3 regions of the Clostridium sp. AM42-4 genome follow, and region 3 is predicted to be linked to each of the others. Evidence: riboswitches for the same ligand, from Rfam matches in the RefSeq annotation. Region 3 holds a riboswitch; each other region holds the start of a gene.
The links. Region 3 has a riboswitch for thiamine pyrophosphate ahead of thiW (energy coupling factor transporter S component ThiW). Riboswitches for the same ligand answer to the same signal wherever they lie in the genome.
Positions count from the first base shown of each region.

Region 1 (10,853 bases), on a different contig from region 3:
TGATGAACCGCTTTGGTTCTGCACCTGATGGCAGCAAGGGAAAAGCCTGTAAAAATATGCGTGTGCTCTACCTGCTTCGCAGTGGTGAGTACATGCCTCTGCAGGTAAATCTGCCTCCTACCAGCATCAAGCCCTTCAAGGAATTTCTGAACCGGGCCTTCATGCTCCGCCGCCGCGCCACTTACGGCAGTATCGTGCAGATTGGTCTCAAGCGTGAGAACAACGGCACCAATGACTACAGTGTTGCTACCTTCAAACTGCTGCAGGATTTCCAGGGCGAGGAGCTGGCTCAAATCCGGGCTTACGCCAATAGCTTTAAGGAGCAAATCAAACTCCTGCTCCAGCAGCGTGCCGAGATCACTGAGGAGCAGCGCGACACCGGCTGCGATTATGTAATCGAGCCTGGCGCCATGACCAACGAGCCGGCAGACGGTCACTATACTGTCAGCCAGATCAATGGTGACTGCGAGCAGCTGCCCGCATAAGTATCTTGATGTGACCTGCACCACATGACACATGAACAAAGGGATACCTTCGGTTTAACACACCGGAGGTATCCCTCTTTTTTTAAGGAGGAAAACACAATGTTATGTGAAGTACCATTAACCAAAGAACAACAGGCATTTGCCACTGATCATCACGGACTGGTCTACAAGTTCCTGAATGAAAACCATCTGCCGGAAGATGAATTTTATGATGTAATCATTTTTGGCTATCTCCGAGCAGTGTACCGCTATTTCAACGAGCCAAAGCTTCAGAAATATTCCTTCGCCACAATTGGCTGGAAATCAATGCAGGGAGCTTTATCTAATTACAATCGATACCAAAGTCGCCGCAAGCGCAATATGGAGGTTCTCAGTATTCACGTCGGATTATATCCCGATGGTGCGCCTCTAGAAGATACCATTCCTGCCCATGACCCAATCATGCAGCAGTTGGAAATGGATCTTCTGCTCCACGAGCTGGCCGGCAGAGTCTCCAAGCAGCAAATGGATATTGTTCATCTGAAACAGGGCGGCTATGGTCTCCGTGAGATTGCCCGCACCCAGAAGGTTCCCATGCGGCGCATTAAAGAGTTGCTGGCTGAAGTCCACGATGTGCTGCTGGATATTTGCTATGGATGAACCCATTACAGATAAGAAATACCCTTACATCCACATTTTCAAAAAGATTGGAGGTCAAACCGAATGAAGAAAGAAAAGAAACAGATCGTTTTGAATGGCTCTCTGCTGCGTCCGCTGTCTGTTGGGCGTGGTGCGCTTCTGCACGCCGGAGGAAACATCTACCATACTTCGCGTGTGGTGACGATTCTGGAGGAGTCGGAGGATTGCGTCCGTTTTGAAACGCAGAACTCCCACTACCATCTGTCCATGTCCCCTTTTCCGCTGGCGGCTGTCAGTCCGCTCCCTGTGAGATTGGCCGCATGTGCGTGAAGGGACTGTAAATGGTTTGGAACAGCCGGCTCCCGCTGACTATTCCACAAGTTCTGGCCGTGGCGGATACCATTCCGTCACGGCTCTTTTTATGGAGGAACAAAATGAATGAAGAAATCATGAATGAGATCCAACCAGTCCGCCCCAAAGACCAGTTTCCCTTTTCCTGCCGTCAATGCGGGGCATGCTGCCGCAATATTGAAGGCTGTGTAATGGTGGAAAGTCTGGATGCCTACCGTCTGGCTCGCTATCTCCGAACAAAAGGTGAGCTCATCGAAGGAATAGAGGATTTCCTGTTCCGCTACTGCGATCCGGAACCTCTGACCGAAGAAGGCTTCCCTATCTATATGCTCAAGACAAAAGCCCCAAACGGCTCCTGTATCTTCCTTATGGATGGGCGCTGTTCCGTCTACCCTGCCCGTACCCGTACCTGCCGTATCTATCCTCTTACCGTAGGTCCAGGGGAGCGTGGCCGTGATTTTGAATACTGCCTGTGTCTGGACCGGCACCGGAGCCACTTTACCGGCAGCCGGGTATCCGTCAAGGACTGGTTGTATCAGAATTTTAAGAGGGAAGACAAAGAATATGTAAAGCGGGAATATGAGATTGCCACCGAACTGGGCAAACTGATGCGCGCCATTGACCCTGCCATGCGGCAAGGCATTGTATTCAAGGTACTCTACTACCGCTATTACAATTTTGATTTAGACCAGCCTTTTCAGCCTCAGTATGAGCAGAATAACCGACACCTGTTAGCAGACCTGCACCGGATTGCCGGGGAACAGTAAAAGGCAAATGGCTTTTAGAAAGGGGGCCTTATTTTATGAATTTACACGAAACAGCAATGGGGCAAAGATTTTTTAATGTTCAGCTCCCCGCACTGATTAACACACTCAAAGACATTGCGGCGGCGCTTTCCCGCCCTGCACCATCTGCTATATCCTTTCCGGCAGACCCACGCTTTCTCACTTCGCTCTATTACGGCGAATATGAAGCAGATGTGTTCAAGCCCGATAAACGCCTCACACCTTTTAACCAGACAGTACAACAGAAAGAAAAAGCTCTGCTTCCGCTGCTCTCCAGCGAGGCGTCCATCGCTTTTGAACAGTATCAGACTGCGGTACAATGCCGCAATTCTGCTGTATTGGAGCAGGCATACGCCTCTGGTTACCGTACCGCTGTGCAGATGTTTGCGGCAGGCTTAGGCCCACAGCCGCCAATACCGGAACATGAGGAGGATAGCAATGGATGAGAACAGACTGCCCGAACTGCCCCAGGAATCTTTTCGGCCAATGATCGCACAATCAGTCCAACTGGAACAGTTTTTGGGGGAAGAACTGATTTTTTGCTTTCGGGATCTTGATGGCGTCCATACCTTTACTACCTGCCATGGCGATATCTACAAAACAGTCAATGCACTGCGGGACTATGTCCGGCTTTTGGAATCGGTGTGCGATCAGTGGGAGCTGACTGGATTCCATCGTGCTACCTATGAGTACCATGCCGAAAAGCTTCGTAAAATTGCGGATAAGCTGCAAGCTGGTATCGGCTACGACTATGACAAAGCCGTGGAAAGATGCAAAAAGAAACGAGCCAAAAAGTCCCACAGCAGCGATGTCGGGGAAGATGCCCTTCTGCTGACAGTACAGGCTGCCAACAAGTCCGCTGACAATAAAAAGGAGGCTGCGCCTTATGAGGAAGATACCCCTTGGGAACCTGAACTCGAATAACCCTATAAAAACATCTGTTAAAAAGTATCATGCAAGCGTTGCCCGGCAATCTTCCAGAGAACGGAACCGATTGCTGGCCTGCAAGAGCTTTGCGTTTATCCACGCCAATGTGCATAAGCACTGCCGCCACTTCCGGCGCGGATAGCCGCCCGGAAGCTACCCACGGAGGATGCCTATGGAACGAGATGAACTACGCACCACTTTAGTGAACCATCTGGAAACCCTGCGGCGCAATCTGCAGGTCGTATCCATGGAGGTGCTGAAAACCAAGTACAAAAAACCATTTGATGCCCTGCGGCAAGACATCTGTAAAGCCGCTACCGCCTATACCCGCTTTCTGGTATTTGACGGTATGCGGATCAAACACAAATACTTTGATGAGGCTGTACCCTATATCGATACAGCTGTGAAGCAAACCAAGCGGCTCAAACAGATTTCAGATGCTACCTTTCAGCGTCAGGATATTGACGAGATCGAATCACTCGCCCTTGCCCTGCGCAAAGAGATAGAAGCTACTCTGCAGCCCTTCTATATGGGACATATGTGCCTTTATGTGACGCCGGAATGCTTTGACGACCCGCCCAAGACGCCGGAAGTCTACAATGATGCAACCGCCTGTGTCTGGCGGGATGGTACATGGCAGCTTCTGGAGGATACCAGCAAAGGGTTCCTGCTCTTTGTTCAATCCAAATTCAAGGAGGAAGCTGCCGCATGAAAAAGACATCTCAGCAATATCTAAACAGCGAAGCACACGGTTATCTCATGGAGGCCAAAGCCTGCAAGCTTTTGCTCAAAGACTTGGAGCGCATCCGCGCCAAGCTCAGGCGGCACATCGAAAAGGAAGCCGCAGACCGCGAGGCAGAATTTGAAGCAGCTATGCAATACCATAGCGAAAGTGACATCCAGGAAGCCTACGGCTGGGAATTCATCAGCGAACGGCAGTATGAGCGCTATCTGGAATTGTTCCGTCAGGGCCGCAAGGCACTTGATGAACACAGCCCCACTGTTACAGAGCTGGCTCTCTCCATTCTGAACCGCATCTTTCAGGATATTGATAGAGACTGCCGCCAATGCGAGTTTGAAGCCCTGTCGCCGGAAGAACAGCTTGCCGAGTTGAAGCGTGCTGAAGAATCCAGGCAGGCATGGAAACAGTATATCGCCAGTCTGAAAGAAATGGTCGGCTCTATGACTGGAAAGACCAATGACCACACTGAGTCAAAAAATGTAGCAACTATACACAAGGAGGATGCAAAATGAAAATTCATGAAGATCGTTCTCATATGAATATTGATACCAGATGGTTTGAAAAAGGCTATGCCAAAGAAGACGTCCACTCCCTGCGCCTGCAGTCCCTATGCACCGAAGCAGAGGCAGCAGCCAACAAACAGTTTTATGACAGCCACACCCGCGAAGAATGGGAGCAGTATATCCGTCAGGCAAGTTTTGAGAGCAGCGCAGCAATGAAACCCGTCATGGAAGCCATCGCACAGGACTTTGTCTGCTACCAGTATGACGAAAATATCCCTGTGTCCTATGGCAGCGACCGATGGGATCTGTACTTCTGGTGTAATCCCTTTAACGGCGCCGCAGACGCATCCGAACGGGATTTCTCGTATTTCACGCTGACCTTTAACGAGCGTCAGACGCTGGAGAAACGAAGAAAAGTCTGTCAACAGGTGCTGGAGCTCCTATGCTCACGCTTTCAGGAGCATCCCCATCTCCATGTAGCCGTACAGTGTTCCATATGGTTTGACCATCCGAAGATCCACGATGCGGTGGAGCGCGCAAAGCCCCGTCTGCATGGCCTGCGCTGTATTCAGGACCAAAAAGAAGGAAAGCTGCTCCTGCAGGACGGTACCCTGCTCTTCAGGCCAAAATACGCAAAGAAATATACCCGCACGCTGAGCCAGAGCCAGATTTTGTCCCTTAGTTGGGAACTGGGCGTAGAGGACGGAGAGCCTGATACCGATGCTGCACCTGTTACCTTGCCTTACAAGAAATTTGGTGCCACGCACCCCATCCAGCTGCAGGTGACTTCCTACCTGAATGGAAACCTTGCCATACAAATGGTGACATGGGAAAGCGGTGACCCGGAACCCTGGGCGACTCTCACCGTCAACCTGCCCGGCCAACGGCAAAAAGACCATGCCTTTATCGACACCAATGCCGATTCGGAATTTCCCACCTGGCTCGTCCGACATGGTCTGGCTATCCCAACCGGTCGCACCATGCAGAGTGGGTTCTGCACCTATCCTGAATATCGTTTTCGTGCCAACCGGCTACAGGAGCTGGACCCGGAAGGGTATGCAGGCTACCTGAAAAACTTTGAAAGGCGGTGCAGTGCATGAAATATAAGGCAGTTTATGATGTACTGAATGAAAGGCGGCAGGCTACCCCCGGTTTCTGTTACCATGACCGCAGCGGCTGGCGTGCTTACCCCCAGACCTACATGACCATGCAGTACCCTTTATGGATTATTGCTGAAGATGCTGCCACGGGCAGGCGTCTGTGGATCACCCAGGAGGGCACCCGATTTAGCATTTCCATTCGAAGGATGGATGAACAGAGGCGTAACTATGGCCCTACCTATCGCATTACTTGTGAAAACAGGACAAAGCTGGCTCAGGTTCTGCGCTATCAGTTCGAGTCAAAGACTTTGGCTGTGTAGCTGACGATGACCAGAGAGGAACTGCATTCCTCTCCCTGCTCCGGTTTCCTTGTCCAGAACACACTAAGAAGCACCGGCAATCTGCATTTTTGCAGGCGTCCGGTGCTTCTTTGGAGGAAAACGCTTATGAATACTCTCGCATTTACGCTGGGCGAACACCGAGCCCAGCTTACTTTGAAAATCAGTACATATCCCAACGGCAATCTCGCCATCAAGCTTTATGAAAAGGATCATGGCATCCTGATTTTGTGGGAAACCCTTACCACCAACTTAACCGGAATCCGGCCCGACCACTGCGCTTTCATCAATATAAAAGCCGCAGACGGACTTTTTCCGGCCTGGCTGTCAGACAATCACCTTGCGGAACCCACTGGACAAATTCTTGAATCGGATGGCTGTCTTTACCCTGAATACCTGTTTTATGGCAAAGAACTGGATGCCCTGGATCATGAGGGGCACACCCTCTACATCCGGCATCAGAAAGGCGAACTGGGGTGCCACTTTGAGCGGCTGTATATTGCCCTGCGCAGACTGGCGCGGGAAATCAACGGGTTCAGCTACACCGATTACAGCGGCTGGCGGTGTCTGGATGGGAGTTCCTCCACCCTGCCCCTCTGGATTGAGGCATCTGATCCTTCTCATGGCCGCAAATTCATCTTCACACAGAAAGGTCCCGCACTCCAGACTATCATCCGCTATGCCGATGGTACGGAGAAGCAGTGCATCTATCGGCGCAAAGAGGACATGGCAGGCGATCTGATGACCATGTTCCAGGATGAGCTGCGTGTTTACCCTCCCTGGTCTGAAGACCGAAGGAAACGGTACGAATATTAAACACGATAAAATAGGAGGACATCATCATGAAGATCCGTATCTATCCCAAATCCCTGTTGGAAACCATGTGGCAGCAGGACAAACTGCTGTTTACCCCAGAGGCGGAGCAACCACCCCTGTGTCTTCGGTGTGGTCAGCCGCTGGATTGCAGGCTGGTCATCAACGCCCTGAGCCGCTATGCAGATGTCCATATCTGCGAGGCGTGCGGTATGGATGAAGCCCTGCGTGATGCCAACCGTTGCCCACTCCCTCTAACAGAATGGGCAGCTGTCAAAAACGGTTTGAGCCAGCAGCAGACCGACTTTGAAAATCCGTTGCTGACTACTTCCTGCACCTTTGAAGATCTGTTTCAGCAGGGCTCCCGTCCTGCCAGCGAGATAGCCTATTCCCGTTCTGATTATGACGGATGGAAATGGTGGACCACCTGGCATCAGTGCCAAAAGGATACGCCTGTTCTGGAAGTTGCCCGTGAAATTGATGCTTTCCAGAATGCGCTGTTCCAACTGCCGGAGTTTCTGAATTTGGATACCCTGACACGGTTCTGCCGAGGGTACGCCCAGCCCACCAGCGAGCCCACCGAATTCAATTTGTATTCGGAAACTGCCCACTTTTATATCTGGCTGCGGTTAGTCACCCGGCATCGAGATTATAATGCCTATGTGCATTACTATCTGAAAGGTTAAAAATTTACAACGCACCGGATACAGTATGCCTATCGGCTCTGTATTCGGTGCGTTTTTCTCTCTTTATATACCGCACCATAATCATATCCAAAATATTTATGAAAAATTAGATGCCACAAATTCTATTGAGGGATAAAACAAAGCTATTATTTTAGGATACATTAGCCCCTTACTGTAACCCAGTGATAAAAAACGTCGGCGAAAAGGTGTCAAATCCTCCACATCTGTCTCTCCTTTTTTGTCCGTTTTCCCGCATTTAGAACCTCGTTTTGAGGGGAACAGGATAACTTTATCTAGCCGACCATGCGGAAAAACCTTTGATTTCCGTGGACTTTTACCGTCCTAAATGCGTAGACTTGACTTTTGGGGACTTTCTAACTATAATGATATTCAAGCAGGGGGACTACCTTGTAGTTGAGAAGGTTAAAACCTGACCCTTTGAACCTGTTGGCTAATACCAACGCAGGGAGCTAAAGAATACAGATTCGTATTTTTTGGACATTCTCTGTTTTGGGAATGTCCTTTTTTAATTGAATAAGATATGATATGTGTTTGCGAGGGAACTGAACAAGTTGAAAAAGGTAAGACCTGACCTCTGGACCTGTCGGCTAATACCGGCGTAGGGAAGCAATTTCTTACGCTCGTATTGCGTCTGAAAGAGCTTCTAATTGTTTTAGAGGCTCTATTTTTTTATCTTAGGAGGATCAAACATGGCATTTATGAAAGACATCTTAACCCACAACATTCCCATTTGGGAAGAATGTGCAGCTACCCCATTTGTGCAGGAAGTGCAAACTGGAAAGCTACCTCTTGAAAAATTCAAAAGATATATGATTCAGGATAGTATCTATCTGAAAAACTATGCCCGTATATACGGCAAGGCAATTTTTCATGCTGATACATTAAGAGAAATTCAGCTTTACTATTCCATGCTGAATTTTGTAAATGATACGGAATCAGAAGTGCGCCTGGATTATCTAAAGCAATTTTGCATGACGGATAATGATATTGAACTGATCGCTCCTCTGCCTGAAAATCAAAATTACATTGATTTCATGTTTGAGATTGCGTCACATGGAAAGAATGAAGAAATTTTAATGGCGGTTCTTCCCTGTATGCTAAGTTACAGCTATATATTCCGAAAATTGGCGGCTGTTCCTACAAGCAGACAGTCAAGATATTGGGACTTTATCAAAGATTATGCGGATGAACAATATGCAGAAAGCTGCAAAGAATGGTCTGCTTTTGCAGAGCATAAATGTGCCGGGTTATCAGTAGCAAATAAAAAGTATCTGGCTGATATTTTTGAAAAAGCAAGTTTGTTAGAGCTTGCTTTTTGGAAGATGGCCTATCGGAACGAGAGAATGGAGGAAAATGCAAAATGAAAAAAGTATTGTCCATTGCCGGATCAGATTGCAGCGGAGGTGCAGGTATTCAGGCTGATTTGAAAACTTTTTCTGCTCACGGCGTATTTGGAATGAGTGTTATTGTTTCTGTTGTTGCAGAGAACACCAGCCGCGTTATCGACATCCAAGATATTACCCCGGATATGATTGCAAAACAGATTGATGCCGTGTTTGAAGATATTGAAGTGAACGCAGTAAAGATTGGTATGCTTTCTACGCCAGAATGTATGAAAGCAGTGGCAATGAAACTATTACAATATAAGCCACAAAATATTGTAATCGACCCGGTTATGTATGCCAAAAATGGCTGCCCATTGATGAATCCTGCGGCGGTTTCCACCTTGATAGACACTGTAATTCCACTGGCCGATGTGCTTACTCCAAATATTCCAGAGGCAGAGAAAATAGCGGATATGCAGATTTCCACAGTTTCAGATATGGAGGCTGCCGCAAGAAAAATATATGCCATGGGTTGTAAGGCGATTGTTGTCAAGGGCGGACATCATATAGGAAATGCCGTTGATGTCCTATTTGATGGAGAAAATTTCCACCACTTTGAAACAGCCCGCATTGATACGAAAAATACTCATGGGACAGGCTGTACCTTTTCTTCTGCAATCGCTTCCCAGCTTGCAAAGGGAAAAAGTATTCCGCTTGCTGTCGAAGCGGCAAAGGCTTATGTCACAACGGCAATCGAACACTCCCTTGCGATTGGAAAAGGCTGTGGCCCGACGCACCATTTCTACGAATTGTATCAGCATGGTTTATCTAAAGAATAGGCAGGTGCAAAATGAACTTTGATTATACACTTTATCTTGTTACTGATCGTCAACTAATGAGCTGCGATAGCCTGACAGAAGCGGTGGAACAGGCAATTTTAGGAGGCTGCACAATGATACAACTCCGAGAAAAAGAATTGCCTTCATTGGAATTTTATAATCAGGCGGTTGCCGTGAAACAGGTTACGGAGAGATACCATATTCCCCTTATCATAAACGACCGGATAGATATTGCAATGGCTGTGCAGGCTGCGGGAGTACATATTGGACAACATGATTTACCTGCGGCTACCGTCCGCAAAGTAATTGGGGAAAATATGCTGTTGGGGGTATCTGCTTCTTCCATTGCAGAAGCAATACAAGCACAGCAGGATGGTGCGGATTATTTGGGAGTTGGCGCAATGTTCCCTACTGGAACTAAAACCGACGCTGAATCTGTATCAATGGAGGAATTACAGAAAATCCGCACAGCCGTTTCTTTGCCGATAGTTGTTATTGGCGGTATCAATAAAGGAAATGCAGGGCGTTTCAAGCCCATGGGAATTGACGGACTGGCTGTTGTATCTGCCATCATAGCGCAGTCCGATATAAAAGCTGCTGCTGCGGAACTGAAAGATTTATTTTGCGGAAAGGAAAAGAAACATGGATTTTAATGCGGCAATCTTTGATTTAGATGGAACAATTCTGGATTCAATGGATGTATGGGAGCATATAGATATTCAGTTTTTGAAAAAGAGAAATCTTCCTGTCCCAGATAATTATGTAACTGAAATATGTGCAAGGAGTTTTGAGGAAGCCGCACAATATACCATTGATCTTTTTGGATTGCAGGAAACGGTAGAGGGAATTATTGAGGAATGGAATAATATGGCGGTCGAGGAATACAGGAACCATGTCGGTCTGCTGCCCTATGCCCTTGATTATCTTCTGCGCTTAAAAGAACATGGAATAAAACTTGCAGTTGCTACGGGGTTGCCGGAAAATCTCTATATTCCATGCTTAAAGAACAATTCTATTTTAGAATTATTTGACGCTCTATGTTCAACAGATGAGGTTCAGCGGGGAAAAGAATATTCGGATGTCTTTGAATTGGCCGCAAGAAAATTAGGGGTTGCACCTGAACACTGTATTGTGTTTGATGATGTGCTTCCAGCAATTAAAAGCGCAAAGGCAGCCCGTATGTTAGCAGGTGGGATTTATGATAAGTATTCCGCAGATCAGCGTACAGAAATAGAAAGGATTGCGGATATTTACTTACTTGATTTCCGGCAAGCACCGATCCCACACAAAGAGGTATGAAAATGGAAAAATGGGATTTAT
Region 1 covers NZ_QUIK01000010.1:76,186-87,038, forward strand. Annotated here, with positions in the region: gene DW922_RS09630 (hypothetical protein) at 1-485, shown strand, start outside; gene DW922_RS09635 (sigma-70 family RNA polymerase sigma factor) at 585-1,124, shown strand; gene DW922_RS09640 (hypothetical protein) at 1,188-1,433, shown strand; gene DW922_RS09645 (YkgJ family cysteine cluster protein) at 1,538-2,221, shown strand; gene DW922_RS09650 (DUF6809 family protein) at 2,257-2,685, shown strand; gene DW922_RS09655 (hypothetical protein) at 2,678-3,163, shown strand; gene DW922_RS09660 (decarboxylase) at 3,339-3,878, shown strand; gene DW922_RS09665 (adenylosuccinate lyase) at 3,875-4,420, shown strand; gene DW922_RS09670 (DUF4313 domain-containing protein) at 4,417-5,511, shown strand; gene DW922_RS09675 (hypothetical protein) at 5,508-5,831, shown strand; gene DW922_RS09680 (DUF4313 domain-containing protein) at 5,958-6,665, shown strand; gene DW922_RS09690 (hypothetical protein) at 6,692-7,348, shown strand; TPP riboswitch at 7,735-7,834, shown strand; TPP riboswitch at 7,895-7,992, shown strand; gene DW922_RS09695 (TenA family protein) at 8,059-8,733, shown strand; gene thiD (bifunctional hydroxymethylpyrimidine kinase/phosphomethylpyrimidine kinase) at 8,730-9,533, shown strand; gene thiE (thiamine phosphate synthase) at 9,545-10,186, shown strand; gene DW922_RS09710 (HAD family phosphatase) at 10,176-10,832, shown strand; gene DW922_RS09715 (NUDIX domain-containing protein) at 10,835-10,853, shown strand, end outside.
Region 1: linked by a shared signal. The riboswitch ahead of DW922_RS09695 (TenA family protein) and the one ahead of thiW (energy coupling factor transporter S component ThiW) in region 3 are both predicted to bind thiamine pyrophosphate.

Region 2 (10,853 bases), on a different contig from region 3:
ACAATATCTGCAGCCTTTGGCGGACAACCGGTGAGGCTCTTTTCACAGCACTTGGTGCAGCGGCCGACACCGATCTTGGCGCATCCTTCCGGCATATTCTGGTAGCCCTGGCCGATGGCAACAGACGGAAGACCGCGGCGCAGGTAACCAGCATCGTTTAAACGGTCCAGCGCATAGATCAGGGAACCGTAGCAGGCACTGCAGGCATCCTTCGGTTCGGTGTAGGCTGCCAGCTTCTGGACGCGGTGGGTCATGCGGAATTTGACTCCGGCCTGATCTGGCTGGTTTAAGTAGATCATGTTCGCATGTGCGGTATCGCTGCTTCCGACACCAAGCTTTTCAGCAAGCGGAATGTACGGAACGTCCTGAATGGAATAGCCCATGCTGTCACAGACAAAGGAATCGCAGAGTACCGGGTCTTTAAAGCCAAGAACGCGGTTCATGACAACCGGGTTGCCGCCCTCCTCAAAGTCCAAATCTCCGCAGATGTTGTCCACCAAGATAAAGTCGTTACGTGCAATGGTATTTAAGTGTGCGATCGGTTTATGTAATCCCATGGTGTGGAAGTGACGTTTTTCCTGGTTCGGGATTACTCCCTTGTTGTTCTTTAAGGCACAGGTTACCGTAGTCTGGCAATGTCCCTTTAAGACTGGCATATTGATCATGTAATCGACAGCAGCCGCTTTGTCACAAAGCTTGATCTTCATGCCTGCTGCATCGTATTCTTTCCAGGTATCGCGCTGGAGGTCGACGAACGGAACATGGTAACGGTCGCAGACCATGTCATAGCCTGCTGCGCGGAACGCTTCCCCGGTACGGTCTCCAACCCAGGAGCCTTCCATGATGGTGATGTTCTCAAAACCATGCTCCTGCAGATATTCAATGACACCGGCAAGAAGCTCACTGTGGGTAGTTGCACCGCTGGAAGGAGCTTTTGCAGTAACCAGATTCGGTTTTAAAGCAATCTTTTTCTTCTTATCGCCGATATCCTCTGCGACGTTAGCAGCTTCCATGACTTTTTTCGCCATCTGTTTGTAATTGGTTCCGTGTATTAGGATAATGTCGTTCTTTTCCATTAGAATTTCCTCACTTTGTATTGGACTTTTTCTCAATTATTATACAGCGTTTCTTTATTTTTGCAAATGGAAAGTCGAAAGAATGCCTGCATGCTTTATCTGCCGGGCATGCAGGCGTGAACAGTAACAACAAATTTGGGACAATGCGTGAACAGCAACGTAATACTTGACAAAATGGCGTGGTGAGGGGTATAGTATAACTCGTAAAGAGAATAGAACATAAGTACCGGGGAGTCTGCGGAAGCAGACTGAGAGCTGGCTATAGACCGCCAGGACCCGTATACCTGATTTGGATCATGCCAACGTAGGAAGTGACTGTGACTGGATAAAAACAGAAAGTGGTATTGCGTCCCTGCGTAGTTCCGCTTTTTTCTTTTGCCTAAATATCTCTAGCTGCCAAAGCTGCATGAATATGCTGCTGAAGATGCTACAGGTCATTCTCTTTGCGGCGGTGCATTGGGGGCACCACCTTGAGCCGCCTAAAAAATATGGATGCATGAGAGGAGTTTCATCATGAAAATGAAAACAGCATTAACGATCGCTGGAAGTGATTCCAGCGGAGGCGCCGGAATCCAGGCTGACTTAAAGACCATGACTGCAAATGGCGTTTATGCCATGAGTGCAATTACTGCGCTGACAGCCCAGAACACGACCGGAGTCCAGGGAATTTTTGAAGTAACCCCAGAGTTTTTGAAACAGCAGATCGACAGTGTCTTTACAGACATCCGCCCGGACGCGGTGAAGATCGGCATGGTTTCCTCTGCAGGCCTCATTCAGGCGATTGCAGAAAAAATGAAAGAATATAAAGCAGAAAATATTGTAGTAGACCCGGTGATGGTGGCAACCAGCGGCGCAAAGCTCATCAGCGACGATGCCATCGGAACCTTAAAGGAGTGTCTGTTCCCGCTTGCAACGGTTCTGACACCAAATATTCCGGAAGCGAAAGTGCTTTCCGATATGGATATCACCACGGCAGAGGAAATGATCGATGCAGCGAAAAAAATCAGTGAGACGTATCACTGCGCCGTTCTTTTAAAGGGCGGTCATCAGTTGAATGACGCGAATGACCTGTTATACCGGGACGGCGGATACCGCTGGTTTAACGGAAAACGGATCGATAACCCGAATACCCACGGTACCGGCTGCACCTTATCCAGTGCCATTGCTTCCAATCTGGCAAAAGGCTATGATCTGGATACTGCAGTAGAGCAGGCAAAGGCATACATCTCCGGTGCACTTGCTGCTATGCTGGATCTGGGCGCAGGCTCCGGACCGATGAATCATGCATTCGAATTCTGCGGCAAGGGCTTTGCAAAGGAGGAAGCATGAGCATGACACCGACCGAGAAACTTTTAGATTCCGTAAAAGACATCTGGACAGGCTACCACAACCATCCGTTTGTAACCGGGATCGGCGATGGCAGCCTGGACCAGAAGAAATTCCGCTATTATATGATACAGGATTATCTGTATCTGATCGATTATACAAGAGTCTTTGCCATTGGCGCGGCCAAGGCAAGGGACTTAAACGTAATGAAACTGTTCGCAGCCTATACGCATAACATTTTAGATGGGGAGATGGACATTCACCGCACTTACATGAAACGCCTTGGCATTACACAGGAAGAGGCAGAAACCACCCCGGTATCCCTTGATAACTGTTCTTACACCTCTTATATGTTAAGGGCAGCTTATGAAGGGGGAGAAGCAGAGGTTATGGCAGCCATCCTTTCCTGCGCGTTAAGCTATGAAGCGATTGCAAAAGAGCTTGTGCAGCATAACCCGGACGCGAAGGATCATCCGTTTTACGGAGAATGGGTATCCGGTTATGCGAGCGATTCCTACCATGAGGAAAATGAAATCCTGATTGGTCTGATGGACCGCCTTGCTGCAGAGTGTACTCCTGCACAGATGGACCATCTGACCGATATTTTCAAAGCTTGCTCCCGCTATGAAATGGCATTCTGGGATATGGCATGGGAAATGAGGGATTAACATGCTGGAATTTGACCATGTGTGTTTCCAGTACGATACCGATGCGTATCCGATCATGGACCAGCTGTCTTTTCAGGTACAGGACGGCGAATTTGTCTGTGTGATCGGTGCTTCCGGCTGTGGAAAAAGTACGATTTTCCGATTGGTTAACAAGCTTCTTTCCCCAGATCAGGGAACGATCCGCATCAACGGAAATCCGATCGAAACACAAAAAAACTATTGCGGCTATATGCCGCAGCATGACCTTTTATTTCCGTGGAGAACGGTAAGAGAAAATATCATGCTTCCGCTCGAGATCCAGGGCGGGATTTCAAAAAAAGAAATGGAAAAACAGGCAGATGAAGCATTGGCCTCGGTCGGTCTTTCAGACTGGGGGCAGAAAAGCCCGAGAGAGCTTTCCGGCGGCATGCGCCAGCGGGCAGCTTTTGCACGGACCGTTCTGACCGGCTCGGATCTGCTGCTTCTCGATGAACCATTTTCGGCACTCGACTATCTGACACGCCTTTCCATGCGGGAGTGGCTGTTAAAACAGTGGGAACAAGATAAGAAAACGGTATTATTTATCACCCACGATGTAGAAGAGGCGCTCTTTTTATCTGGCAGGATTCTGGTAGTTGAGGAAACACCGATGACCCACCTGCGCTCCATCGAAGTTCCGGCCGCCTATCCGCGGACCCGGGACGAACTGTCGCGTCCGGAAATCCTTACATTAAAAGAAGAACTGATCAAGATGTTAAGGAGGAACCAGGCGTGAAAAAGAAAATGAGAAACAATTCCAGCCTTCCGGCCCTAATCTTAATGTTTCTTCTGCTGTTTTTCTGGCAGGCAGCAGCAATGGGCGTAAATGCGGCCTATATTCTCCCTTCCCCAATCCAGATCCTGGTACGGCTCTGGGAGCTTCGGGAGCTGCTTTTTACGGCACATTTGCCGGCAACCATGTCTGTGGTAGCGATTGGCCTTGGCATCTCTATTGTGCTTGGCTTAGGACTTGCTGTTTTAATGGATGCAAATGACACTGCAAGAAGGGCACTGTATCCGCTCATCATTGCATCACAGACCATTCCTACTACAGCCCTGGCTCCGCTTTTTGTGCTGTGGTTTGGCTATTCCATCTGGGGAAAGGTGCTGGTTACAGTACTCATTACCTTTTTCCCGATCACCATCACGGTGTTTGACGGTTTTCAGTCCGTAAAGACAGAGATGGAAGAATTACTGTTTACCTTCGGGGCTTCACCGTCCCAGATTTTCTGGAAACTGAAGGTACCGGCAGTTTTGCCGTATTTCTTTTCCGCGATCAAGATGGCAGTACCACTTTCCATTATCGGAGCAGCAATCGGAGAATGGCTGGGTGCCCAGAATGGACTTGGCTATTTCAGCCGCCGTATGATGACGCAGTTAGATGGTGCCGGAGTATTTGCACCGATTCTGTTATTGTCGGTAGTGGCGATGCTCTTTGTGTGGCTTGTCACACTTCTGGAAAAGCGGATGATCCGCTGGAGAAATGATTTATAGAGAATAAGCATTACTGTGAAGACATGCATGCAAGAACAGTAATGACAAATGAACAACGATTGATGACACGAAAGATTGATAATACGTAAAAGTGAGGACTTTAACATTATGAAAAAAAGAATACTGATCGCAGCATTTACCGCAGCAGCTATGACTATCGCAGCTCTTTCTGGCTGCTCAAACAGCGCAAAACCGGCAGAGACCTCTGTACAGGCTGAAACAGCAGACAAAGCAGACGCAAACGATACAGAGACCAAAGATGCAGAAAGTAAAGAGCAGGCTTCTGATGCTGCGAAGGATGAGAAAAAAGATCTCCGTGAAGTGAATGTGGTTCTGGACTGGTATCCGAATGCCATCCATACCTTCCTTTATACCGCGATTGAGCGTGGCTATTACGAGGAAGAAGGACTGGATGTCCAGATCCGTTTCCCGGCTAACGCAAACGATGCGCTTTCCATGGTAGCAGCAGGAAAAGCCGAGATCGGCATGTACTACCAGCAGGATTTGATCCAGGCAGTGGCAAACCAGAAGGCATCGATCCGTTCCATCGGAGCCATTGTACAGTCTCCGCTGAACATCATCCTTTCCCTGAAGGATAAAAATATCACCAGCCCGAAAGATATGGTTGGAAAGACCATTGGTTACGGCGGCACCGTATTAAGTGAATCTTTAGTAAAATGCATGATGGAGTATGTGGGTGCGGATGCTTCCGACGTCAATCTGGTCGACGTTGGTTTTGACCTGATGAGCTCCATGACGACCGGCAATGTCGATGCCACGATCGGCTGTCTGGTGAACCACGAGGTTCCGCAGATGGAAGAAGAAGGCTTCGAATTAAACTATTTCCCGGTAAGCGGATATGGAATCCCGAATTACTATGAGGAAGTCTTCCTGACTAACAATAAGCTGCTGGAAGAGGAGCCAGAAGTGGTAGAAGGATTCCTCCGTGCATCCAAGAAGGGCTTTGACGATTTCAAGGCTGACCCGGATGGCTGTCTTGCAATCTTAATGAACAACCAGAACGAAGCAAACTTCCCGCTGACCCAGAGCGTAGAGGAGCAGTCCTGCAAGACGCTGCTTCCGCTTATGGAGACAGACTCCGCTGAGTTTTTAAGCCAGACTGAAGAATGCTGGCAGGAGAACATCGACTGGATGTTAGAAAACGGACTGATCGACAAAGCAGTAGATGTCTCCGATGTCATGACCAATATCGAGTATTAGGAAAAATGTCCCTCCCTTGTCCTTTTCTGGAAATTAAGCTATAATGTATAAAATGTTTGATATGCAAAGGAAAACCAGACTGCGTCTGGTGGGAAAAGGAGAAGATGTTTCAAATGAGAACAACAGGAATTGTAACAGACAGCCATAGCGGCATTTCGCAGGGGGAAGCACAGAAGCTTGGGATTTTTGTATTGCCAATGCCTTTTTATATGAATGAAACCTGTTATTATGAGGGTGTGAATATTACCAGGGCGGAATTTCTGGAACGGCTGGGAAGACTGGAGAACATCAGCACCTCCCAGCCTTCCCCGGAAGCTGTGATGGAGCTCTGGGATAAGGCTCTGGAAACCTATCAGGATATCCTTTATATCCCGATCAGCAGTGGTTTAAGCGGCTCCTGCCAGACTGCCATGATGCTGGCCAGGGAAGAAAAATACGAGGGAAAGGTTTATGTGGTCGATAATGGAAGCGTGGCTACCCCGCTTCACCAGAGCATTCTGGATGCACTGGAGCTTCTGGAGACCGGCTGCAGTGCGGCAGAGGTAAAAACGCGCATGGAAGCGGTGAAGACCAGAGCCGGGATCTATATTGCAGTGGATGACCTGAAATACTTAAAGCATGGTGGTCGTATCTCTGCGGGTGTAGCCCTGGTTGGAGGTCTTTTGAATGTAAAACCGGTCCTTCATTTCGATATTGGTATTCTGGAGCTTTACAAAAACTGCCGAGGATTAAAACGGGCAAAGCAGATGATGATCGAGGAAGTCAAAAAAGTGATCGAACAATCTTACCAGAGGGAATATGAAGAAGGCCGGCTACATATCGTGGCAGCGACAAGCTCTGGAAAGGAAGAAACAGATGCCTGGGTGAATGAAATCGAGGCTGCATTTCCGGGACACAAGATCCTCTGTGATGATCTGTCGTTTGGGGTAACCTGCCATATCGGACCTGGCGGACTTGGAATCGGCTATTCCTGCAAACCGTGAGAAAATGCTTTCCAGTAGTTCCCAGTAGATTTTCCATTCTCTGTATGTTAACATATTTTTGTAACATTTATGAAACATTTGTGTAACAAAAGGAGAATGACAACTATGAAAAAACACATCGTATCAACCGCAGCAGCTATGGCAGTGACCGCCCTGATGGCATTTCAGCCGATGACCGCATTTGCGGCAGTTAGCAACTGCCCGGGCAACAGCGGATGTTATAGTTCCGGATGCTATAGTAATAGCTGTGCTGCTTCCGTATGCCAGAGCCTTGGCTGTAAGACAGATGGCTGCAGACAAAGCAAAGCTTCATGCAGAACAAACCTGCCGGTGAAAGGCTGCAGCAGTCCAAAGCTGGTTTCCTGCAAGATTACTAACCTGGGATGCCAGAGATAACAGAAAACAAAAGAAACATAATCTGACGGATAACTACATAAGATTATACCTGCAGGCGCACCATGCTGGTGCGTCTGTTTTGCATTTGAATGAGATTACGTGATGCGGTATGTATGCTGTAAAGATTTTTGTTAAATCGTTGTTGGTTTTAAGTAAAATGTGACAAGACACTAACAAGTAAAATGTGAAATATAAATTAAAATTGAAAAAAATATTCAAAATCTATTGCAAAATATACAAAACGTGGTATAGTTAATGCAGAGTTAATGTTAATTAATTAACGAGATGAAACAGAAACCAAAATCAAAAAGGTGTCGCGACAAGACGCGGCAGAATGGAGGATTTGTTATGGCTAGATTCACATTACCAAGAGACTTATACCACGGAAAAGGTGCTTTAGAGGCATTAAAGACATTTGAAGGCAAAAAAGCAATGATCTGTGTTGGCGGCGGTTCCATGAAACGCTTCGGTTTTCTGGATAAAGCAAAACAGTATCTGGAAGAAGCAGGAATGGAGGTTCAGCTTTTCGAAGGCATTGAGCCAGATCCGTCCGTAGAGACCGTTATGAAGGGTGCAGCAGCTATGGAAGCATTCCAGCCAGACTGGATCGTAGCTATGGGCGGCGGTTCCCCGATCGATGCAGCAAAGGCTATGTGGATCAAATACGAGTATCCGGACATCACCTTTGAAGATATGTGTAAGGTATTCGGTATTCCGAAGCTGAGAAAGAAAGCTCATTTCTGTGCAATTTCCTCCACATCCGGAACTGCAACTGAGGTTACCGCATTCTCTATCATTACCGATTACCAGAAGGGTATCAAGTACCCGATCGCAGACTTCGAAATCACCCCGGATGTTGCGATCGTAGATCCAGATCTTGCAGAGACCATGCCGCAGAAGCTGGTTGCCCATACCGGTATGGATGCTATGACCCATGCAATCGAGGCTTATGTATCTACCGCAAACTGCGACTTTACCGATCCACTGGCTCTCCATGCGATCAAGATGATCCAGAGAGATCTGGTTGATTCCTACAACGGCGATATGGCAAAGCGTGACTCCATGCACAATGCACAGTGCCTGGCAGGTATGGCATTCTCTAATGCACTGCTTGGTATCGTTCACTCCATGGCTCATAAGACTGGTGCAGCATTTGCAGATTACGGCGCACACATCATTCACGGTGCAGCAAACGCTATGTACCTGCCGAAGGTTATCGCATTCAACGCAAAAGACGAAACCGCGAAAGAGCGTTATGGCGAGATTGCAGACTTCATGAAGCTGGGCGGCGAGACCTTAGACGAGAAGGTAGCTCTTCTGATCGCTTACTTAAGAAAGATGAACGATGACTTAAAGATTCCGCACTGCATCAAGAACTATGGCGCAGACAGCTATCCGACCGAGCAGGGCTTTGTACCGGAGGAGGTATTCTTAGAGAGACTTCCTGAGATTGCAAAGAACGCGATCGCAGACGCATGTACCGGTTCCAACCCGCGTCAGCCTAGCCAGGAGGAGATGGAAAAACTCCTGAAGTGCTGCTACTACGATACTGAAGTAGATTTCTAATTATTGTTCACGCATGCGTGCCATCAACGATTTTTAATCAATAACATTACCTGTTACAGAAACAGAGCCCTGCCGGGTGAAAATCCGGCAGGGCTTTATTAGTGTTTCTTCCTATTGCCAGCTTTCGAAAAAATGGTTATAATAACACTTTGTTACTTTAAGAATAAATCAAGGGGATGAAAAGAATCATGAAAAGGCTGGTCGCATATTTCAAAAAGGAGACGGTGCTTTGCATTGCAGCAATTCTTGCTGTTATTTCTGTATTTTTTGTCCATCCGGACAGTCAGTATCCTGGATATCTGGACTACCGGACACTGGCATTGCTGTTTTCTCTGATGACGATCATGGAAGGGTTTAAACAGACCGGGTTTTTTGGAAAGGTGGCGCAGGCACTGCTTGCGAAGGTCCATACGTTCCGCCAGCTCTATCTGGTACTGGTGATGCTTTGCTTCTTTTGCTCCATGTGGATCACCAACGATGTGTCACTGCTGACGTTTGTTCCATTTACGATCCTGGTTCTGGAGCTTGCCGGCTTACAAAAAGAAATGATCCCGGTCATTGTCATGCAGACGATCGCAGCGAACCTGGGCAGCATGATGACACCGGTGGGAAATCCGCAGAATCTGTATCTGTATTCGGTTTCCGGTATGGGAATGGGGCAGTTTCTGATGATCATGGGACCGCTTAGCCTCCTTTCTTTTTTGATGATCCTTGGAGCCTGTGTGGCTCATAAAAACTTCCCATTAGATTCGGAACGGTTGAAGTCAGAAATGCTGGCCTCTCATACAGATACAAAAACGCAAAAAGCTACCGCAGACCATGCTTTTGCAAATGTAAAAACACAGGACCGCCCTGCAGGCAAACGACACAGTGAGAAGGATCAGTCCCGTTACCAGAATCTGCTGCTGGCAGTGCTGTTTTTGTTCAGCCTGCTTTCGGTATTCCGCGTGCTGGAATGGCCGCTTCTTCTGCTGATCGTATTGATCGGATGCCTGCTGTTAAGCGGACTTTTCCACAGCACGTTTCTGCCACGAAACGTCGATTACAGCCTTCTGCTTACGTTTATTGCATTTTTTATTTTTATCGGCAATATGAAGCGGATGGATCTGGTGCGGGATCTGCTAAACCAGCTCTTGACGGGCCGGGAACTGTTTGTTTCTTTTGCCTGCAGCCAGGTGATCAGCAATGTACCGGCAGCAATCCTGCTTTCCGGCTTTACCGACCAGTATGCTGCACTTTTGCGCGGCGTGAACATTGGCGGACTCGGTACGCTGATCGCATCGCTGGCCAGCCTGATCTCTTATAAGTTTTTTGCGGAAAGTCAGGAGCATTTTCCGGAAGCCGGAACGAAACAGCAGTACCTGATCCGTTTTACGACCTGGAACTTTGGAATGGCAGTCATTTTACTGCTTGCAGCAGTGATTTTTGGTTAGCAGACTGTTGGATGAAAACAGCATGAATAGGAACAGTCTGACATCGAATCATGGATTTTGGTTCTTGATTTTGATGGAAATTTTATTTATAATTTAGATTCGAACATTTGTTTTATAGTTGGAGGGAAACATGGCAAATACACAGTATAACGCAGACAGCATCACGGTCCTGGAAGGGCTGGAAGCGGTGCGCAAACGCCCGGGTATGTACATTGGAAGCGTTGGAACAAAAGGATTAAATCATCTGATCTACGAGATCGTGGACAATGCGGTAGACGAACATCTGGCTGGCTTCTGCGATACCATATGGGTTACCCTGGAAGCAGACGGCTCCTGCACCGTAAAGGACAGCGGACGTGGCATCCCGGTAGAAATGCATAAAAAAGGCGTATCTGCAGAGCGTGTGGTTTTATCTACACTGCATGCGGGCGGTAAATTTGACAACCAGGCTTACAAGACCAGCGGCGGACTGCACGGTGTCGGTTCCTCTGTCGTGAATGCCTTATCTGCCCATATGGATGTCAAAATCTATAAAAACGGTTTTATCCATCACGATGCGTATGAGCGCGGTATCCCCACCGTGGAACTGGAAAACGGATTGCTCCCGGTACTCGGAAAGACCAGACAGACCGGTACAGAGATCAATTTCCTGCCAGACGACGAAATCTTTGA
Region 2 covers NZ_QUIK01000023.1:41,431-52,283, reverse strand. Annotated here, with positions in the region: gene DW922_RS15050 (DUF362 domain-containing protein) at 1-1,076, opposite strand, end outside; TPP riboswitch at 1,294-1,404, shown strand; gene thiD (bifunctional hydroxymethylpyrimidine kinase/phosphomethylpyrimidine kinase) at 1,596-2,405, shown strand; gene tenA (thiaminase II) at 2,402-3,070, shown strand; gene DW922_RS15035 (ABC transporter ATP-binding protein) at 3,072-3,824, shown strand; gene DW922_RS15030 (ABC transporter permease) at 3,833-4,582, shown strand; gene DW922_RS15025 (ABC transporter substrate-binding protein) at 4,691-5,803, shown strand; gene DW922_RS15020 (DegV family protein) at 5,917-6,786, shown strand; gene DW922_RS15015 (hypothetical protein) at 6,892-7,182, shown strand; gene DW922_RS15010 (iron-containing alcohol dehydrogenase) at 7,531-8,748, shown strand; gene DW922_RS15005 (SLC13 family permease) at 8,937-10,181, shown strand; gene DW922_RS15000 (DNA gyrase subunit B) at 10,312-10,853, shown strand, end outside.
Region 2: linked by a shared signal. The riboswitch ahead of thiD (bifunctional hydroxymethylpyrimidine kinase/phosphomethylpyrimidine kinase) and the one ahead of thiW (energy coupling factor transporter S component ThiW) in region 3 are both predicted to bind thiamine pyrophosphate.

Region 3 (10,853 bases):
GATGTTTTTATCCGTTAATGGAAGCTTACGAAAATCTTTGAAGACCGGTTTCTTTTTTTGTGGCTTTTGTGCTGGTTTGTCTGGTTGTGCTGGTTGTGTTTTCTCTGGTTTTGGCTCCTCTGTGTGGTCCTTTTCATAGTTCCAGTCAAACCTCTTCCATGCTGCTTTATTCCTGCATACCTTGCATGCACAAAATCCCTGGAAAATGATACCCTTGGGCAGCAGCTGCCTCCTTCCGATTTCCTATCATTATACCTCATGCATCTTTGAAAAGCATTGTAGTGTAAGTTGAAATAAGGTATACTTACCAAGTGCCTTCGTGTTCCCGCATTGCGCACACAATTGGCACCTGATCAACTGTAAAAAGGACTTTGAAACCATGATTGAACTAAAACACCTGACAAAAAAATATGATCATTTTCTTGCCGTGGATGACCTGAACCTGCGCATTGCTACTGGGGAGTTTTTTGGCCTTCTTGGACCAAACGGAGCCGGAAAGACCACGACGATCGGCATGCTTTCCACTCTCCTGCTGCCCACAGACGGGGAAATTCTTTTAGACGGGGAACCATTGACACGGAAAAATGACCGCTTGAAGCGGAAACTGAGTGTTGTAACCCAGGAATATTCCATGCGCCAGGATATGACCATGGATGAGATTATGCAATACCAAGGACGGCTCTACTATATGCCGGCAAAAAAAATCCGGGAACGTACCGAGGAGCTGTTAGAGTTCTGTGGTCTGATCGATTACCGCCGCCGGACCGTGCGTAAGCTTTCCGGCGGAATGAAACGGAAGCTCATGGTTTGCCGCGCCCTTCTGACAGAACCGGAAATTCTGCTTTTGGACGAACCGACTGCCGGTATGGACGCCCTGGCACGGCGGCAGATGTGGAACCTGTTAAAAAAGCTGAACCAGCAAAATCTGACTATTCTTTTGACAACACACTATATGGAAGAAGCTGAGACGCTGTGTGACCGGGTCGGATTTATGTGTAACGGAACACTCGGTGAAACAGATGCACCTGCCAATATGATCGGAGCGCTTGGGCGCTATACCGTAGATGAAGCTGCAGAAGGCGGCATCACAAACCATTATTTTCAGGGAAAGGAGGATGCAATCCACTATCTGTCCGCTTCCAGCACGGAGGCTTCCTTGCGCAGCACAACGCTGGAAGATGTTTTTCTGGAAAAGATCGGGCAGCAGCTGGAACGCAGATCATAATGGGAATTATAACCGTACTATGGGAAAAATGGGTAGAATTCCGCCGCGATTTCTATAAGATCACATTAGCCGCCATGATCGCACCTCTTCTTTATATTCTGGTGTTCGGCTTAGGCATCCAGACGATGTCGCATGGCCAGTCCTATCTGAACTTCCTGATCCCCGGCGTTGTTGCACTGACCACAATGAACGGAAGCTTCAATGCGATCGCACAGAATTTAAACGTCCAGCGCCTGTATGAGAAGGCGTTTGACCAGGTCATGATCTCGCCTACCCCGCTATGGCAATTCATTGCAGGACAGATCATCGGCGGAAGCCTGCGTGGTCTTTATGCGGGAATGGTCATCATTCTTCTGGTCCTTCCGATCGGAACGGGATTATGCTTTAATGGCTGGTCGTTCCTGTTTATGTTTTTAAATGGGGCGGTGTTTTCCACCATTGGAGTTGTGGTTTCTTTCTACGCCAAAAACCACGCGGATGTCCCGCGCTTTTCCAACTATGTCATTATGCCGATGGCATACCTTTGCAATACCTTTTTCTCGGCACAGAATATGCCTGACGGGATCCGCCAGGTGATCGAATATCTGCCATTGTCGCAGACCAGTGCTGCACTGCGCTGCATTGCCAACCATGAACCGTTTTCTTATCAGGGCATCGGCATTTTGCTTCTGTATCTGGTATGCTTTTCCTGTGCAGCATCATGGTTTCTGTATAAAAAGAAAAACCTGTAATATAAAAAGGAGCCGTTTCTTATGAAATCGATACCGATACACCAAATGTTCCGGAAAGCAGTTCTCATCCCTCTGTTTTCTATTGCATTTTTGTCTGGCACCCCTTATGCCACAGCGGCTCAGACATCACTTTCACCCAAAGCAGAGCTTGCAGACGGAGAATATGCCATTGAGCTGAGCATGACAGGAGGAAGCGGAAAAGCATCCGTTCAGAGCCCGACACTACTCACGGTGGCAGATGGAACTGCTTACCTCTCCATCACCTGGAGCAGCCCAAACTACGATTATATGATCGTAAATGAACAGAAAATCTTAAACGACAGCAAAAAGGGGACGAATTCACATTTTACAATTCCAGTTCCAGATCTCACCAGAGAACTGGATGTCATTGCTGACACACTGGCTATGGGCACGCCATATGAGATTCCGTATCAGCTACAGCTTTATCCAGATTCCATAAAATCAAAAAGCACCCTCCCGCAGGAAGGTGCCAAACGTGTTTTACTTACAGCCGCCGCTATGATCGTCGGTGGCGGAATCCTGAATCATGTGGTTCAGGAACGCCGGAAGCAGGACTATACCGGGAAACGGCGTTAAACTGTTAAGTTACTCATAAGTAAAGTAGCGGTATCCTTACTCCCAAACCAGAAATAGGAACATCGCTACAGCTGCTTTACTGCCTGTAAAAGATCCGCAACTGCTTTTTGCGGGTCTTTTGCTTTCATGATCGCGGATACAACCGCAATTCCGTCTGCCCCGCTTCCGGCCAGAATTCCCATGTTCTCCAAATTCAGCCCGCCGATCGCTACTACCGGAATCGGAACTGCCTTACAGATATCCGACAAGGTCGAAACTGCAGTCAGCACGGTCGTTACCTTGGTTGTGGTCGGGTAGATTGCCCCGACACCAAGGTAATCTGCGCCATCCTCATAAGCTTTCTTTGCTGCTTCTACTGTTTTTGCGGTTGCACCAACAATTTTATCCGGTCCAAGTAAGCGACGTACCTCAGCGACAGGCAGGTCAGAGGCTCCTACATGGACACCTGCTGCACCACATGCCATAGCCACATCGGCACGGTCATCGATGATCAGCGGAACCTGATATCGATCGGTGATTTTCTTGATCTTGCAGGCCTTTTCCAGATAGTCACGCCCTCCTGTATTTTTTTCTCGAAGCTGCACCAGTGTTACGCCGCCCTTGCAGGCCTCTTCCACCGTATATAAGAGAGATTCCTCTGTATGATAGGTACTGTCTGTCACAAGATACAGACTCAGATCCAGATTTTTTGTCATAAGGTTTGCCTCTTTTCTGTTTTCTCTGTTTTCTTTTTAATGATTTTTCCAAGAACTGCATTCTACAGTTTCCTGTGAAAATCAAAACGCATGCTGTCGTATTCTTGCTTCTGACAGAAGCTGATCTTCCCCCAGAGCATAAATTTCATCGAGCAGGTTTACCTGAAAGCTTCCTGGCCCGCGGGAAATCCCGGAAGCATGTTCCCCAGCAATTCCCATGGTAGCTGCTGCAAGAAGTGCTGCTGTTGTTCCAGTCCCGGCAGGATTTCCTGTATTTCTGGAAGAACCATTGTCCTGAGAGCCAGCCATTTTGATGTCTTTGCTCTCACGATTTTCCCGGACCACGGATTTTCTGCTATTTCCTGGAAGATAAGCCGCTGTAAGTGCGCCTACCATACAGCCGGTACCCGTGATCCCAGATAAGCTGGCATTTCCATTTGAAACAAGAAATACATCCTGGCTATCTGCGATCAGGTCCTGCTTTCCGGTTGCCATAACTGTACAGCCAAGGTGAAACGCAAGTGTCCTCGCTGTACGGCAATACCAGTCCTCGTTTGCATCGGAAAGTGCATCCTGGACTCCTGCATCTATTCCGGTCCCGTGAAAAGGAAGCTCTGCAACAGCCAGAATCTCAGAAATATTCCCCTTGATCACAGAAAATACTCCGTTTTCCAGCAATTGCTTCGCGTAATCACGGCGAAGGCTGCTGCAGGTAACCCCGACTAGATCTAACAGTACTGGAATATGGCGCTGGTTTGCTTCTGTAAGCGAAGCTTTCATGGATTCCATCCGTGCATCCGTGATATTTCCAAGATTCAGCATCAGCGCAGAAGAAACCGCCGTGATCTCTCTTACTTCTGCCGGATGCTCTGCCATGATCGGTCTTCCCCCTGCCGCCAGTATGATATTGGCACAGTCATGGATAGAAATCGGATTGGTAATGCAATGGATCAGAGGTGCCGTTTCTTTAATATACCTTCGAATCTCCAGCATGCCCTGCAGCTGCATGGACTGTTTCAGTTTTCTTTCTTCCGTTTCTGTCATAAACCTTTGCTCCCAGACTCTCTTGAAATTTTGCCAGCATTCCGGTCTGGCTCAATGCCTTCAGGAATACATAAGCTGCGATGCCTCCCATGATCGTTGCGGAAATAAACATCGGGGTATAATAGAAGGCGTTCAGACCATCGCGTCCCATAATAAACGCCATGACCGGATAAGATACCAGGGATCCAATGATTCCGGTACCAAAAATTTCACCAAATACTGCACAGATGATTTTTCCCTTCGATGCACGGTAAAATACACCAGATAAAAACGCTCCAAATACCGCACCCGTCAGTGCTAACGGCGGAATGCCCATAAACATCATACGGATCACACCGATCATACAGGCGCAGAGAAGGGAATACCACGGTCCCATAAATACAGAACAGGTAATATTGATCAGATGCGCAGTCGGGCACATTCCCTCAATCCGTAAGATCGGTGAAATTACGACTCCGATTGCTACCATCATAGCTAAAAATACCATGCGAAACGTTTTCATTCTTTGTTTTTCCATTTGTTTGTCCTCCTGTTTTTTCCAGAATCCTGCCGCCAGAGCCAGATTCCAAAGAAACAGGTCAGATAGCGGCAGGTAGTGTACGGTATGACTCACGTTCTGCATCATTATGCGAAATGTGAATAAGACAGTATACTAATTCTTGTTCGGTCGAAGTTTACTTACTTCCTCTCACTCCGAAAACACGGATTCCCATCGCTATATAAACTCCTTCTGCCAGACTGCAGGGCGCTCCCCCTCCAGTCTACTTTTCCTGCAAAATATGATTCTGTTCCTGTTCATGCGTTGCACAAACACACTTTCAGGATTTCCAGCTGACAGAGACGTCTCCCCTGCATCTGGAGCTTTTGCAGTGCATCCGGATACTAGTTTCTATAATCATTATATTTCATAGGACGCACTTTCCTATGAAACAAAAAAATGCGCCTTCAGGAAATTGCCCGAAGACGCACACTTCTATTCCTTGCTTCCCTCCGTTGGCATTACCCAAATCAGGTACGGTCGAAGATCGATCTTCCTCTCAGCCTGTCTCACAGACTCCCGCGCTTTTTCTCTTTTAACGTAAGTAAGCATAACACAGAGACTTGACCCTGTCAACTGTATTGTCGTTATGTTACCGTTGTGTCACCATTGTGTTACTGTTCACAGGTAGGTATTTTCTGAACTGAAAATCCCGTATAGTACAGTTATAGTTTATAGCTTCCGGATACCGTTCAGCGTCAAAAACATGGTTGTTAATTCTGCACATGGAAATGCCATCCATACCCCATTCATGCCAAATACAGCAGAAAGGAGGAAAGCAAACGCAAGGATTGCAACAAACCCACGGGATACAGAAGCTGCAAACGCCCAGCGTGCTGACTCTACGGCACTTAGGATATTGGTTCCGACAATATTAACTCCGGCAAACAAAAAACCGGTAAAATAAATCTTTAATCCCTGTCTTGCAAGAGCTGCCAGCTCTGCACTTTGTTCCTGGTTAAAAATTCCAGCCATCGGTTCTGACCAGAGCTGTACGGTCACAATAAGCAAGCAGGCGACACATAAAGCTGTTTTAATTGCAAGACGGATCACGGTTCTCAGGCTTTCTTTATCGCCAAGTCCATAGAAACGGCTGAGCAGCGGCTGGGAGCCCTGCGCGATTCCATTGAATAATGCAACTGCCACAAGCGAGAAATTTGCAACGACTCCATACGCTGCAACCCCGATATTACCCGAAAGCCGGAGAATGATGGTATTAAATGCCATTGTGATGACACCGGAGGATATTTCCCCTACAAAGGCAGAGATACCAACCTGACAGGAAAAAAGCAGCTTCCGGACAGACAAACGTACCGGCTTGAAGCAGATCGTATTTCTGCTGCTACGGAAATGTCTGAAGCAGATAAGAATACTGATAACCGGTGATAATGCGGTTGCAAGTGCCGCTCCCGGCATAGACATTCCCAAAGGAAACATCAGCACATAGTCAAATACGATATTAAACAGATTGCTTGCAAGTGTTGCATACATTGCGATGGATGGATCTCCATCATTGCGAACAAATGCACTGATAATATGATTCCACATAAAAAACGGGGCAAACATCAGAAATATGCGGGTATACATGATTCCGGTCGATACAATCTGTGCATTGCCTCCAAGAAGGTGGATGATCTGTCCCGGGAAAAAGGCTCCTGCCAAAACAAACAGGACACTGATCACTGCTGCCCATGACAGTGCATGAAAGAAATAGCCTTCCGCTTCTTTCATTCCTTTATTACGCTCAACCGTAAAACGGATTGCAGAGCCGACTCCGATCATTGCGCCTACCGCAAAGATCAGATTGTAAAGGGGTAATACCAGATTCAATGCCGTGATACCATTCGCACCGACAGCCTTAGCAATAAAGAATGTGTCGGCCAGAATGTAAAGGGACATACCGAGCATGCCTAACATATTCTGGGAAACATAGCGGATAAACTGTCTTTTGATATTCATGCTAAGCTTCCCCGCCTTCTGTATGATGGTTTCCAAGCTGCCAGAATGCCACTGCACTGGCAGCAGCTACATTCAGGGAATCTACGCCATGGGACATTGGAATCCGGATGGTGTGATCGCAGTCGGCAATGGTTTCTTTTGCGAGGCCATCGCCCTCGGTTCCAAGAACGATTGCAAGCTTCTCCTCTGCCTGGACACAAGGATCATCAATGCGGACTGAGCGGTCTGTAAGAGCCATGGCAGCTGTTTTAAAGCCCAGATCCCGCAAAAGCTCCATAGCCGGGTGCGGCCAGGCACTGTCGTGCTTAAGTACCGTCCACGGGATCTGGAACACCGTTCCCATGCTGACCCTCACGGATCTTCTGTACAAAGGATCGCTGCAGCCAGAAGTAAGCAAAACTGCATCCATATTCAGCGCTGCCGCCGAACGGAATATAGCTCCCACATTGGTCGGGTTTACTACATTTTCGAGAACAACGATCCGTCTGGCCTTCGCACAGATCTGCTCAATAGATGGCAGTTGTTTGCGGCGCATGGCACAAAGCAGACCGCGTGTCAAAGAGAAACCTGTGATCTGTTTTAAAAGCTCCATGGGAGCTACATAGACTGGGACCTCTCCACATCTGGCCAGTATTTCTGCAGCTGCTCCCTTTAATTCCCGCTCTTCGGCAAGGATGGAGACTGGCTGGTATCCGGCATCCAGAGCACGGCCGATTACGATCGGGCTTTCTGCAATAAAAAGACCAGCCTCTGGTTCATAATAATGGAATAGCTGGTTTTCTGATAAGCTGGAGTATACCTCAAGCTCCGGACTGGAAAGATCTGTTATAGGAACGATATGATCGTGTAACATAGGGAATTTCCTCACTTGGTTATATTGGATAAAAAACAGATTTTATTATAACCAAAGCAGGATTCATATGCAAGCTATTCAGAAAAATACACGACCGTCAGGTATTCACCGGAATGGATCTGTTCGGATTTCAGACCATTCATGCGCTTTAATTCTTCTACATATTCTGCCTTGGTATAAGGACTTCCCTGACAGTATTGGCCTGCAAGGTCCCAGAGGCTGTCTCCCTGGCGGATCTGTACACTTGTGTAATAACGCTTCAGCTCAGGTATTGCCTTTTCTTCTGCCCGCGCATTTAACAGTGTATGTCCCAGAAAACCGGAACAAAATGCCAGGATCATAAGTAAAATAACCGTAAGATTCCGTAAACTGCGCTTCATTGTTCTTTTGCTTCTCATAAGTGATTCCCCCTGTCCGGAATAATTGTGAACGTACGTTTGCTATGTTGCTATTATAGAATCCGAACATGCGTTTGTCAATACGTTTTCGCAAAAATTCCCGAACAAAAGTTTGCTTTTTTGGCTAAGCTGTGCTACTATATCCTTAGAAAGAATTTTTCAGAATACACCCGCAAGGAGGGAACATTATGGCACAGGGTAAAATTACCGCAAAACAACAGGAAATCTTAACATATATCAAAGAATGCATCTTAAAAAAAGGCTATCCGCCTGCAGTACGTGAAATTTGTGAAGCAGTCAACTTAAAGTCCACCTCTTCCGTCCATTCCCACCTGGAATCCCTGGAGGCAAACGGATATATCCGCAAGGACCCGACCAAGCCGCGCGCGATCGAGATCCTGGATGACGAGTTTGCATTAAACCGCCGCGAGGTGGTGCAGGTTCCTATGATCGGCACAGTTGCTGCCGGTGAGCCGATCCTGGCACAGGAACATATTGAAGATTATTTCCCGATCCCGGCCGAAATGCTCCCAAACAAGGATACTTTCATGCTGAAGGTCAAGGGCGAGAGTATGGTCAATGCAGGTATTTTTAATGGGGACCAGGTCATCGTTGAGCAGACCAATACTGCAGAAAACGGGGAAATCGTTGTTGCACTCGTCGACGATTCCGCTACTGTCAAACGTTTTTACAAGGAAGACGGGCATTACCGCCTGCAGCCGGAGAATGACACCATGGAGCCGATCATCGTTGACCATGTGGAAATCCTCGGCAAGGTCATCGGACTTTTCCGTATGATGGCATAAAATACCATAAAAAAAGATACGCCTTAGCACATTTCTGTGACAAGGCGTATTTTTTTATCATATTGTTGCTGAAAACCTCGTCCGGCGACAGCCCGGCAGGGTTGTTTATGCCAGAACCAGGCATCAGAGCGGAACTGTTACCATAGAAAGCAGCGTCGATAACACTACGCATTTTGTTGCAAAGATCTCATCCTTTTGGTACTTTGCCGCAAGGACCGCAGTCGTACCTCTGCCAGGATCGTTCCTACCAGTGCCATAGCCAGAAAGGTATTCGCACCTGCTATATTTTTGATCGTCAGGCTGAAAAAACCTGGAAGCGAGATCTGGAATACCATGACCAACATGCCGAGAACAAAGTTTGGAATGCAAGGCATCGGCCAAAGTTCACCAAATGTTCACCATTTTACGGAAAACTTAATAAAAAATCAATGGCTTTTTCCCTGGCTTTGTAGTAAACTCTTGTTTGTTGGTTCACGAGAGATGATTGTTACTGTTTGCGCAAACGCACAGATAACAGCATAGAACCACAAAGAAAGATCAGAGGAGTGATATATTATGAAAAAGGCATTATTAATTACTGCAATCGCAGCAGTTTCTATCAGTGCAGCAGCTTGCTCCAGCAAAAAAGCAACGGAAACCACAGCAGCACCGGCAGAAACCACAGCAGCAGAAACCACAACCGAGGCTGAGACCGACGAGGATTATACCAGCGGTATCATCACAGCGATCGACGGCGATGTCCTTACCGTAAAAGACGATTACAACGACGAAGAGAAGAAATACGATATTTCCGGCGCAGAGGTTACCAATGAATTCCCGCTTTCCGAGGGTGACTGGGTAGACATCACCTTCCCGGCCGGCAGCACAGACGATCCGGTTCCGGCTATCGCACTCGAGGTTACCTCATCCATGTTAGAGCAGACCACAGATCCAGTTGCAGAAGGTACCATCAAAGACGTTGCTTCTGACAGCATGACCCTGGAGGTAGACGGTGAGGAATATAAGGTTCTGACCGGCAACGCATATGTTGTTGCAAAGGACGGCATCAAGGCTGACGAAACCGTAGAAGTAACCTATCTCGGCGATCTGGACGATGAGCCTCTGGCGATCAAGATCGTTTCCGAAGACCAGAAGGATTCTGATGAGGCTAAGATCAATGCCTTTGTAGGTAAAGTTGCGCAGATCGGTGAAGATGGTGATCATATCGTTCTGGAAGCACAGACCGGTGACTTTTTCACATTCGTTTCTGGCGATACCGATTTCAGCCAGTACGCTGAGGGCGATACCCTTCAGATCCAGTACGATGGCTCCATCAATGACAAAGAGATCCAGATTGTAAAGATCACCAAAAAATAATAGCTTTCATTTAAAAAAATAGGGAAGAACAGGCCCGTGTAAGCTAACAGTAATAGCTCACACGGGCCATATTCATTCTATTATATGCTGTTAAATATCGTAGCCGATCATGCGGATATAATCTTTGATCAGTGCTACCACCTGTTCAAGCTCCAGCTTACTTGCATTGATCGGAAGATCGTAGTTCGTCAGATCCTCCCACTCTTTTCCGGTAAAATACTTGTGGTAAGCCCTGCGCTGTTTGGTGATCTTGTTTAATTTATTAAGCGCTTCTTTGCTGTCTGTAATACCATCGGTTTCCTGAGTTCTCCGGACACAGGTTTCTGTGTCTGCGTATACAAAAATCTTTACCAGATCTTCTTTTCCAGCGGTCTCCAGAATATAATCCGCGCAACGGCCAACAATCACACAGGACTGCGCAGCCGCCAGCTCACGGATAACCTCCGACTGGAAACGGAACAGATTGTCCGGTGAGGTGACATCCCCCTCTTTCTTTGGTTCTTCAAAAATACCGGTAGGCAGATGCAGGTTTCCAACGATCTTCCTGAGAAGGTTATTTCCTGCTTTTTCATCTGCAAGACGGAAATAGCGCTCTCCTACTGCACTTTTTTCGGCTGTCATACTTAAAATTTCGTCATCATAAAACGGAAT
Region 3 covers NZ_QUIK01000008.1:43,032-53,884, forward strand. Annotated here, with positions in the region: gene DW922_RS07925 (ABC transporter ATP-binding protein) at 380-1,225, shown strand; gene DW922_RS07930 (ABC transporter permease) at 1,225-1,956, shown strand; gene DW922_RS07935 (hypothetical protein) at 1,978-2,553, shown strand; gene thiE (thiamine phosphate synthase) at 2,619-3,248, opposite strand; gene DW922_RS07945 (hydroxyethylthiazole kinase) at 3,330-4,292, opposite strand; gene thiW (energy coupling factor transporter S component ThiW) at 4,216-4,809, opposite strand; TPP riboswitch at 5,260-5,363, opposite strand; gene DW922_RS07955 (MATE family efflux transporter) at 5,503-6,789, opposite strand; gene DW922_RS07960 (RNA methyltransferase) at 6,791-7,642, opposite strand; gene DW922_RS07965 (LysM peptidoglycan-binding domain-containing protein) at 7,717-8,040, opposite strand; gene lexA (transcriptional repressor LexA) at 8,229-8,846, shown strand; gene DW922_RS07980 (hypothetical protein) at 9,402-10,202, shown strand; gene DW922_RS07985 (cytidylate kinase-like family protein) at 10,293-10,853, opposite strand, start outside.